DNA from 2 places in the Streptomyces sp. NPDC001914 genome. Region 1 is predicted to be linked to the other one. Evidence: riboswitches for the same ligand, from Rfam matches in the RefSeq annotation. Region 1 holds a riboswitch; the other holds the start of a gene.
What was found. A riboswitch is a leader RNA that binds a small molecule or an ion and turns the genes downstream of it on or off. The one in region 1 is predicted to bind glycine.
Positions count from the first base shown of each region.

Region 1 (4,144 bases):
TGTGCTCGACCTGCCCGGCCGCGGCCGTGCCCGACGCGCTCACCTTCAACCGCCCCTTCGCGAACAATTCACGACGAACTCATCCCTTACGCCCGAGGTACCGGTTACCGACATGCGTCAACACCCCGACCGGGCCATGAAACCAGCTTATGCGGCGATCGTGCTCCGCCGGGGGAAGCAGTCGAGAGCCGGGAACCGCCGCGCGGGGCGGCCGGGCCCCCCGCGCGGCGGGTGTGCGGCCTCTCGGGGCACCTCCGCCGCCCGCGCCGTTCAGTGACCGTGCTGGTAGAAGGGCCGCACCTTCGCCCGCATCCAGTCGCCGACCGGGTCCTGCGCCACGTCGAGAAGAACGAGGTTCACCGCGATGTTCACCGGAACCCGGCCGAGCGCGCGGCCCAGGGCGTCCAGGGGCAGTGCGCGGGCGTCGCCCTCCCACGCCGAGAGTTCGACGCCGATGAACATGACAGGCGCGTCGCCCTCGATGCTGGCCAGACACCGGCGGGCGCTCAGGACGACACCCGTCGCGGCGAACTCCGCCGAGGCCGCGGCGAGGAAGTCCATCGGGTCGTCCTGCCAGTCGGGCTCGAAGAGCCGCACACGGCCCCCGCTGGCCGCCCCGTCCAGCTCGCTCCGCCCGGCTCTGCACAGCTCCGCGACGGCGATCGGCGGCAGCGGTACGCCGACCACGCCGTCCGGGTTCACCGCGATGCCGACCTGCGGGGGAAGTCCGCGGGCGAACTCCACGGCGGGCGCGATCGTGTACGACATGTGGCTGCCGACGACCTGGCGGAACTGCTCCTCGGAGCTGAAGACGGGGACGTAGACCTGACCGCCGATGTCCATCGTGGGCAGGTCGAGCGCGCCGCTCCGCGGGCCGCCGCCGTTGGGCAGCGGCACCCACACGAAGCTGCGGCCGAGCACCTCGACGATGCGGGCGGCCGCCGAGGGCCCCGCGGGCACGCCGAGGGAGGAGGACAACACCTCCTCCAGCTCGTTGCCGGGCCAACCGCCGTGCGGATGGGGGTGCGCCTGTGCCGGAAAGTCCATCTGTCTACCGTCCGCTTCGAACCGTTGTTCCGGCTGGAAAGGTTAGTGGGCGGCCACCGCGGGTCAGTGGCCGAATCCGATCCTGCCCGGCACGCTCCCGGTCAGTCGCCGAAGCCGGTACCGCGCGCCGCACTTGCGGACAAGGGCCGAAGTCGGTCGCGCGCGGCACTTCCCCGGTCAGCGGGCGAAGTCGATCCTGCGCAGTACGTCCGCCGCGTCGCGGTCGATCAGCACCGCGGAGCCGCAGCCCTCGGGCAGGTCTCCCCGCTCGGCGGAGCGCAGCAGCCGGGCGACCCCGCCGCGGTGGCGGGCGAAGGCGTAGCGCGAGACGCCCCGGCCGCGCTCGCGCTGGCCGTCCAGCGCGGTGTCGGGCGTGACGTCGAGCAGCAGCAGGTGCAGCGCGCCGCCGCGGCGCCGGGCCTCGCGGGCGAGCCAGCGGCGCACCCAGGCCTGGGTGCCGCAGTCGTGCACGACGAGTCCGCCGCCCTCGCGCAGGGCGCGGCGCAGGCCGGCGTAGTGCGCGAGGCGGACGAGGGGGCGGTAGAGCGCGTAGGGCAGCAGCCCGGACATCCGGCCGTCCCAGCGGTCCCGGGTGTCCTGCGAGTCGACCCGCGCGCCCCGCACGGCCCGCCGCATCAGCGTCGACTTGCCGCTGCCGGGCAGTCCGCTGACCACGACCACGTCGTGCGCACCGAAGCGGAGGCCGTGCGGACTGTGCCCGACCCGCTCGCGGAGGTCCCGCACGACGGCCGCGGGGCGGGGCCCGCGGGCCTCCCGGGCCGGTGCGCCGGTCTGCTCGGGCAGCGCGAGACCCGAGGTCGTCGCGTACGCCCTGGTCCTGTTCACCGTGACCGTCCTCCCCTTCGATGTGGAGTCCCATCCCCGTCGAGTGTAAAGAGAAGGTAATGGCAGGCGCTTCCCCATTTCGTACGCGGACTGCCACAGAGCGGTCACAGATGGCGGGCTGCCGTGATCCGACAGCGCGTGCGATGATGGCCGCGCCAACTGCATACCGGCCGCTTGAATCCGCGCGGGAGAGTCCTGGGTACGTGTACCCGGGCGCCGAAGGAGCAAGTCCCTCCCTTGAATCTCTCAGGCACCGTTACCGCGCGGGCGAGGCACATCTGAAAAGCGGGCCGCCCCGGCGGCTCCACCCAAGGTGCAAGTCAGGACCACCGTTTCGTGGGGTCTTGATGAACCTCTCAGGTTCCGATGACAGATGGGGAGGAACGACCTCGCCGTCATGCCCTGGGAGCCAGACCGATGAGCAGCAACGCACCCCGTCACACCGCGCTCGATGCCCTGCATCGTTCGCTCGGCGCGACCATGACCGACTTCGCGGGCTGGGACATGCCCCTGCGCTACGGCTCGGAGCGCGACGAGCACGTCGCCGTCCGCACGAAGGCCGGTCTCTTCGACCTCTCCCACATGGGCGAGATCACCGTCACCGGACCGCAGGCGGCGGAGCTCCTGAACCACGCGCTGGTCGGCAACATCGCCACCGTCGGCACCGGCCGCGCCCGCTACACCATGATCTGCCAGGAGGACGGCGGCATCCTGGACGACCTGATCGTCTACCGCCTGGCCGACCACGAGTACATGGTCGTCGCCAACGCCTCCAACGCCCAGGTGGTGCTGGACGCCCTGACCGTGCGCGCCGCCGGTTTCGACGCCGTGGTGCGCGACGACCGTGACGCCTACGCGCTGATCGCCGTGCAGGGACCGGAGTCCCCCGGCATCCTCAAGGCGGTCACCGACGCCGACCTCGACGGCCTGAAGTACTACGCGGGCCTGCCGGGCACCGTGGCCGGCGTTCCGGCCCTGATCGCGCGCACCGGCTACACCGGCGAGGACGGCTTCGAGCTGTTCGTCGCCCCCGCCGACGCCGAGAAGGTGTGGCAGGCGCTCACCGACGCGGGCACCCCGGTCGGGCTCGTCCCCTGCGGTCTGTCCTGCCGCGACACGCTGCGTCTGGAGGCCGGCATGCCGCTGTACGGGCACGAGCTGACCACCTCGCTGACCCCTTTCGACGCCGGTCTCGGCCGGGTCGTGAAGTTCGAGAAGGACGGCGACTTCGTGGGGCGCGCGGCGCTCGAGGAGGCCGCCTCCCGTGCCGAGCAGAACCCGCCGCGGGTCCTCGTCGGCCTGATCGCCGAGGGACGCCGTGTGCCGCGCGCCGGGTTCTCGGTCGTCGCCGGCGGCGAGGTGATCGGCGAGGTCACCTCCGGTGCCCCCTCCCCCACGCTCGGCAGGCCGATCGCCATGGCGTACGTCGACGCCGCGCACGCCGCGCCGGGCACGGCCGGTGTGGGCGTGGACATCCGGGGCAGCCACGAACCGTACGAGGTCGTGGCGCTGCCGTTCTACAAGCGCCGGAAGTGACACTGGTCCGTAAGGGCCGGACATGACACGGGCGCCTTCCGGGCGCCGCCACCGGCGGACGCCCCCGGGCGCCGGCACCGACAGGCGCCGGACGTGACCCTGGGCACATCCGCCCGGTCACCCACGCCTCCCTCCATCAGCACTCCACCGCGTACAGGAGAATTCAGGTCATGAGCAACCCCCAGCAGCTGCGTTACAGCAAGGAGCACGAGTGGCTGTCCGTCGCCGAGGACGGCGTCGCGACGGTCGGCATCACCGAGTTCGCGGCCAGCGCGCTCGGCGATGTCGTCTACGCCCAGCTCCCGGAGGTCGGTGACACGGTGACCGCGGGCGAGTCCTGCGGCGAACTGGAGTCGACCAAGTCGGTCAGCGACCTGTACTCCCCGGTGAACGGCGAGGTCGTCGAGGCCAACCAGGACGTCGTGGACGACCCGGCCCTGGTCAACTCCGCCCCCTTCGAGGGCGGCTGGCTGTTCAAGGTGCGCGTCGCGGACGAGCCCGAGGACCTGATGTCCGCCGACGAGTACACCGCCTTCACCGCCGGCTGAGGAGAGTCACCCGCATGTCGCTCATGAACACCCCCCTGCACGAGCTCGACCCGGACGTGGCCGCCGCCGTCGACGCCGAGCTGCACCGCCAGCAGTCGACGCTGGAGATGATCGCCTCGGAGAACTTCGCTCCGGTCGCGGTCATGGAGGCCCAGGGCTCGGTCCTG
Region 1 covers NZ_JBIASW010000019.1:74,626-78,769, reverse strand. The annotation lists gene ACFYYF_RS35865 (enhanced serine sensitivity protein SseB C-terminal domain-containing protein) at 1-43, opposite strand, end outside; gene ACFYYF_RS35860 (enhanced serine sensitivity protein SseB) at 271-1,047, opposite strand; gene ACFYYF_RS35855 (AAA family ATPase) at 1,225-1,893, opposite strand; glycine riboswitch at 2,069-2,165, shown strand; gene gcvT (glycine cleavage system aminomethyltransferase GcvT) at 2,311-3,429, shown strand; gene gcvH (glycine cleavage system protein GcvH) at 3,600-3,977, shown strand; gene glyA (serine hydroxymethyltransferase) at 3,992-4,144, shown strand, end outside.

Region 2 (4,144 bases), on a different contig from region 1:
TCATCGCGTCGCAGAACCGGTCGACCTCGCCCAGGTCCTCGGACTCGGTCGGCTCGATCATCAGCGTGCCGGCCACCGGGAACGACATCGTCGGCGCGTGGAAGCCGTAGTCGATCAGACGCTTGGCGATGTCGTCGACGCTGACGCCCGTCGCCTTGGTGAGCGGGCGCAGGTCGATGATGCACTCGTGCGCGACCAGACCGCCGGGGCCGGTGTACAGCACGGGGTAGTGCGGCTCCAGGCGCTTGGCGATGTAGTTGGCGGAGAGCACGGCCACCTGCGTGGCGCGCTTGAGGCCCTCGCCGCCCATCAGCCGGACGTACGACCAGGAGATGGGCAGGATGCCCGCGGAACCCCAGGGAGCGGCCGAGATCGGGCCGACACCGGTCTCGGGACCCGCCTCGGGCTGGAGCGGGTGGTTCGGCAGGTACGGCGCCAGGTGCGCGCGCACACCGACCGGGCCGACGCCGGGACCGCCGCCGCCGTGCGGGATGCAGAAGGTCTTGTGCAGGTTCAGGTGCGAGACGTCGCCGCCGAAGTGACCCGGCTTGGCGAGGCCGACCAGGGCGTTCAGGTTGGCGCCGTCGACGTAGACCTGGCCGCCGGCCTCGTGCACCTGGGCGCAGATGTCGGCGACGTGCTCCTCGAACACACCGTGCGTCGAGGGGTACGTGATCATCAGCACCGACAGCTCGTCGCGGTACTGCTCGATCTTGGCGCGCAGGTCCGCGACGTCGATCTCGCCGTCGTCCGCAGTCTTCACGACGACGACCTTCATGCCGGCCATCACGGCGCTGGCGGCGTTGGTGCCGTGCGCGGAGGACGGGATGAGGCAGACGGTGCGCTGGTCGTCACCGTTGGCGCGGTGGTAGCCGCGGACGGCCAGCAGACCGGCCAGCTCGCCCTGCGAACCGGCGTTGGGCTGGAGCGAGACCTTGTCGTAGCCGGTGACCTCGGCGAGCTGGTCCTCCAGCTCGTGGATCAGCGTCAGGTAGCCCTGGGCCTGCTCGGCGGGCACGAAGGGGTGGATCTGCCCGAACTCGGGCCAGGTGACCGACTCCATCTCGGTGGTCGCGTTGAGCTTCATGGTGCAGGAGCCCAGCGGGATCATGCCGCGGTCGAGCGCGTAGTCGCGGTCGGAGAGCTTGCGCAGGTAGCGCAGCATCGCGGTCTCGGAGCGGTGGTCGTGGAACACGGGGTGCGTGAGGTACGCGTCGGTGCGCAGCAGCGCCTCCGGCAGGGTGTCCTCGGTGCTCACGTCCAGCGCCGCGACGTCGCCCTCGACGCCGAACGCGGTCCACACGGCGGCCAGCTGCGCGCGCGTGGTCGTCTCGTCGCACGAGATCGACACGTGGTCGGCGTCGACGGGGTGGAGGTTCACGCCGTTGTCGCGGGCGGCGGCCACCACGGCGGCGGCGCGGCCCGGGACCCGCACGGTGAGCGTGTCGAAGTAGGCGCCGTGCACGACCTCGGCACCGCCGGCGGTGAGTCCGGCGGCCAGGACCGTGGCGTAGCGGTGGGTACGCCGTGCGATGGTCCGCAGGCCCTCGGGGCCGTGGTAGACGGCGTACATGCCGGCCATCACGGCGAGGAGCACCTGAGCGGTGCAGATGTTGCTGGTCGCCTTCTCGCGGCGGATGTGCTGCTCACGCGTCTGCAGGGCGAGGCGGTACGCCTTGTGCCCGTCGGCGTCCACGGAGACGCCGACCAGTCGGCCGGGAAGGCTGCGCGCGAACTTCTCGCGGACCGCCATGTAGCCGGCGTGCGGACCGCCGAAGCCCATCGGCACACCGAAGCGCTGCGTCGTACCGACCGCGATGTCGGCGCCGAGCTCGCCGGGCGAGGTCAGCAGGGTCAGGGCGAGCAGATCGGCGGCGACGGTGACGACCGCGCCCAGCTCGTGCGCCTGCTCGATGACCGGCTTGATGTCGCGTACGGCACCGGAGGCGCCCGGGTACTGGATCAGCACGCCGTTGATCTCGCGCCCGGCGAGGTCGGCCGGGATGCCGTCGGCGAGGTCGGCGACGACGATCTCGACACCGGTCGGTTCCGCGCGGGTCTCTATGACGGCGATGGTCTGCGGCAGCGCGTCCGCGTCGACCAGGAAGAGGCCCTTCTTGTTCTTGCCCATGCGGCGGGACAGCGCCATCGCCTCGGCGGCGGCGGTGCCCTCGTCCAGGAGGGAGGCGCCGGAGGTCGGGAGACCGGACAGCTCGGCGACGACGGTCTGGAAGTTCAGCAGCGCCTCGAGACGGCCCTGCGAGATCTCCGGCTGGTACGGCGTGTACGCGGTGTACCAGGCCGGGTTCTCCATGACGTTGCGCAGGATCACCGGCGGCGTGAACGTACCGTAGTAACCGAGGCCGATCATCGAACCGAGCACCTGGTTGCGGTCCGCGAGGGAGCGGAGCTCGGCCAGTACCTCGGCCTCGGTGCGCGCGGCCGGCAGGTTCAGGGCCTCGACGTTCTTGATCACGTCCGGCACCGCGGCGGCCGTCAGCTCGTCGAGCGAGCCGTATCCGACCTGCGCGAGCATCTTGGCCCGTGCTTCGAGGTCGGGTCCGATGTGGCGCTGCTCGAAGGGGATTCCCTGTTCGAGCTCGGAGAGCGGAATGCGAGGGGCGGTCATGGCGGAGGCCTCCTGGTCTGACGCGACCTTCGAGGGGCACCCCGGCACGGGTACCCCGACGGCCTCCCCCTCTGTCATCTCAACCTGAGAGTTTCACCGGATGGTCCCGTGGACGATCCGGCTTTCACCGTCGGTGAGAGCGGAGGCCATCGGCACCCGCCCTGCTTTCCAGAGTGACCTCGTCCGTGCGGTACGTGAGCCTGAGAGATTCCGGGGAGGATTTGCTCCTTCGGCGCCTCCGGTGAAATTCCGGAGGACTCTCCCGCACGGGATCAGCAGCCGCTTGCCAGCCTACCAGCGGGGACTGGGCCGGAGCCTTCGAGTGGCCACCTTCACAGATGTGCTCTTTTGTAGTACTTACGGATGAGTTTGCGACCACTGGAGGGACCGTGCAGACCGACATCGATCCGCGCAACCTGATCGGCCGCAAGGCGTTCGACAGCAACGGCACCAAGATCGGCACGATCGACGAGGTCTACCTCGACGACGCGACCGGCGTCCCGGAGTGGGCGGCCATACGCACCGGGCTGTTCAGCAGGGACGCCTTCGTGCCCCTGGAGCCCAGCGAGATCATCGAGGGGACCCTGCGCATCCCCTTCGACCGGGCCCTGATCAAGGACGCCCCCGACTTCGGCGTGGGGCGCCACCTCTCCCCCGAGCAGGAACTCCAGCTCTACCACCACTACGGCCTCGACGTGGCGTCCCCTCCGCCGCCGGACCGCGACTTCGGCCGTCTGGCAGGCTCGGAGGACGCCTGACCCCCGGCCCCGTCCCGCTCCCGCCCCTCGGACCCGCGGTCCCACGCTCCCGCGTCCGGCCCCGGGGACCCGGGGCCCGCCGGAAGTCCGCCGGGGTCCTCGGGTCTTCGCTCCACCAGGGGCAGCGGGTCGGCCGGTTCGAGCCGCGGATCGTCCGTCCGGAAGGTCCGCACCCGGCCGGGCCCGGAGTACGGCGTCTCGAACCGCACCGTGACCCGCCCCAGCCCGCTGCCCTGAACCCAGCCGTGCCCGTACTCGGCATGGGTCACGTCGTGCCCGGAGGGCCACCGCCGCTCGGCCGGTGCGGCCGTTTCGGCCGCGGCGGCCGGCTCGGCGGGTTCCTCCGCGGCGTGTTCCTCGGCCGCCGTCTCCCCCACGGCCGCTGCCTGCGCCTGCGCGAACAGGTCCTCCTGCGTGTAGTCGGCGAGCCCGGAGACACCGACCCCCAGCAGACGGACGCCCCCGGTCGTGTCCACGCCCTCCAGCAGCCGGGCGGCGGCCTCCCGGACGACGCCGGGGTCGTCCGTGGGCCCCCGCAGCGTCTCGGACCGGGTCAGCGTCGAGAAGTCGTACCGGCGGACCTTCAGCACGATGGTCCGCCCCGACAACCCGGCCCCGCGCAGCCGCCGCACGCACCGGTCGGCGAGCCGCTGCACCTCCAGCTCCACCCGGACCCGGTCGTGGATGTCCACGTCGTACGTGTCCTCGACCGACACCGACTTGGTCTCCCGCTCGGCCACCACCGGCCGCTCGTCGT
Region 2 covers NZ_JBIASW010000003.1:9,656-13,799, reverse strand. The annotation lists gene gcvP (aminomethyl-transferring glycine dehydrogenase) at 1-2,629, opposite strand, end outside; glycine riboswitch at 2,808-2,904, opposite strand; gene ACFYYF_RS09280 (PRC-barrel domain-containing protein) at 3,019-3,387, shown strand; gene ACFYYF_RS09275 (DNA polymerase IV) at 3,312-4,144, opposite strand, start outside.
Region 2: it holds a riboswitch for glycine, as region 1 does, so the genes downstream of both, gcvP (aminomethyl-transferring glycine dehydrogenase) here and gcvT (glycine cleavage system aminomethyltransferase GcvT) in region 1, are expected to answer to the same signal.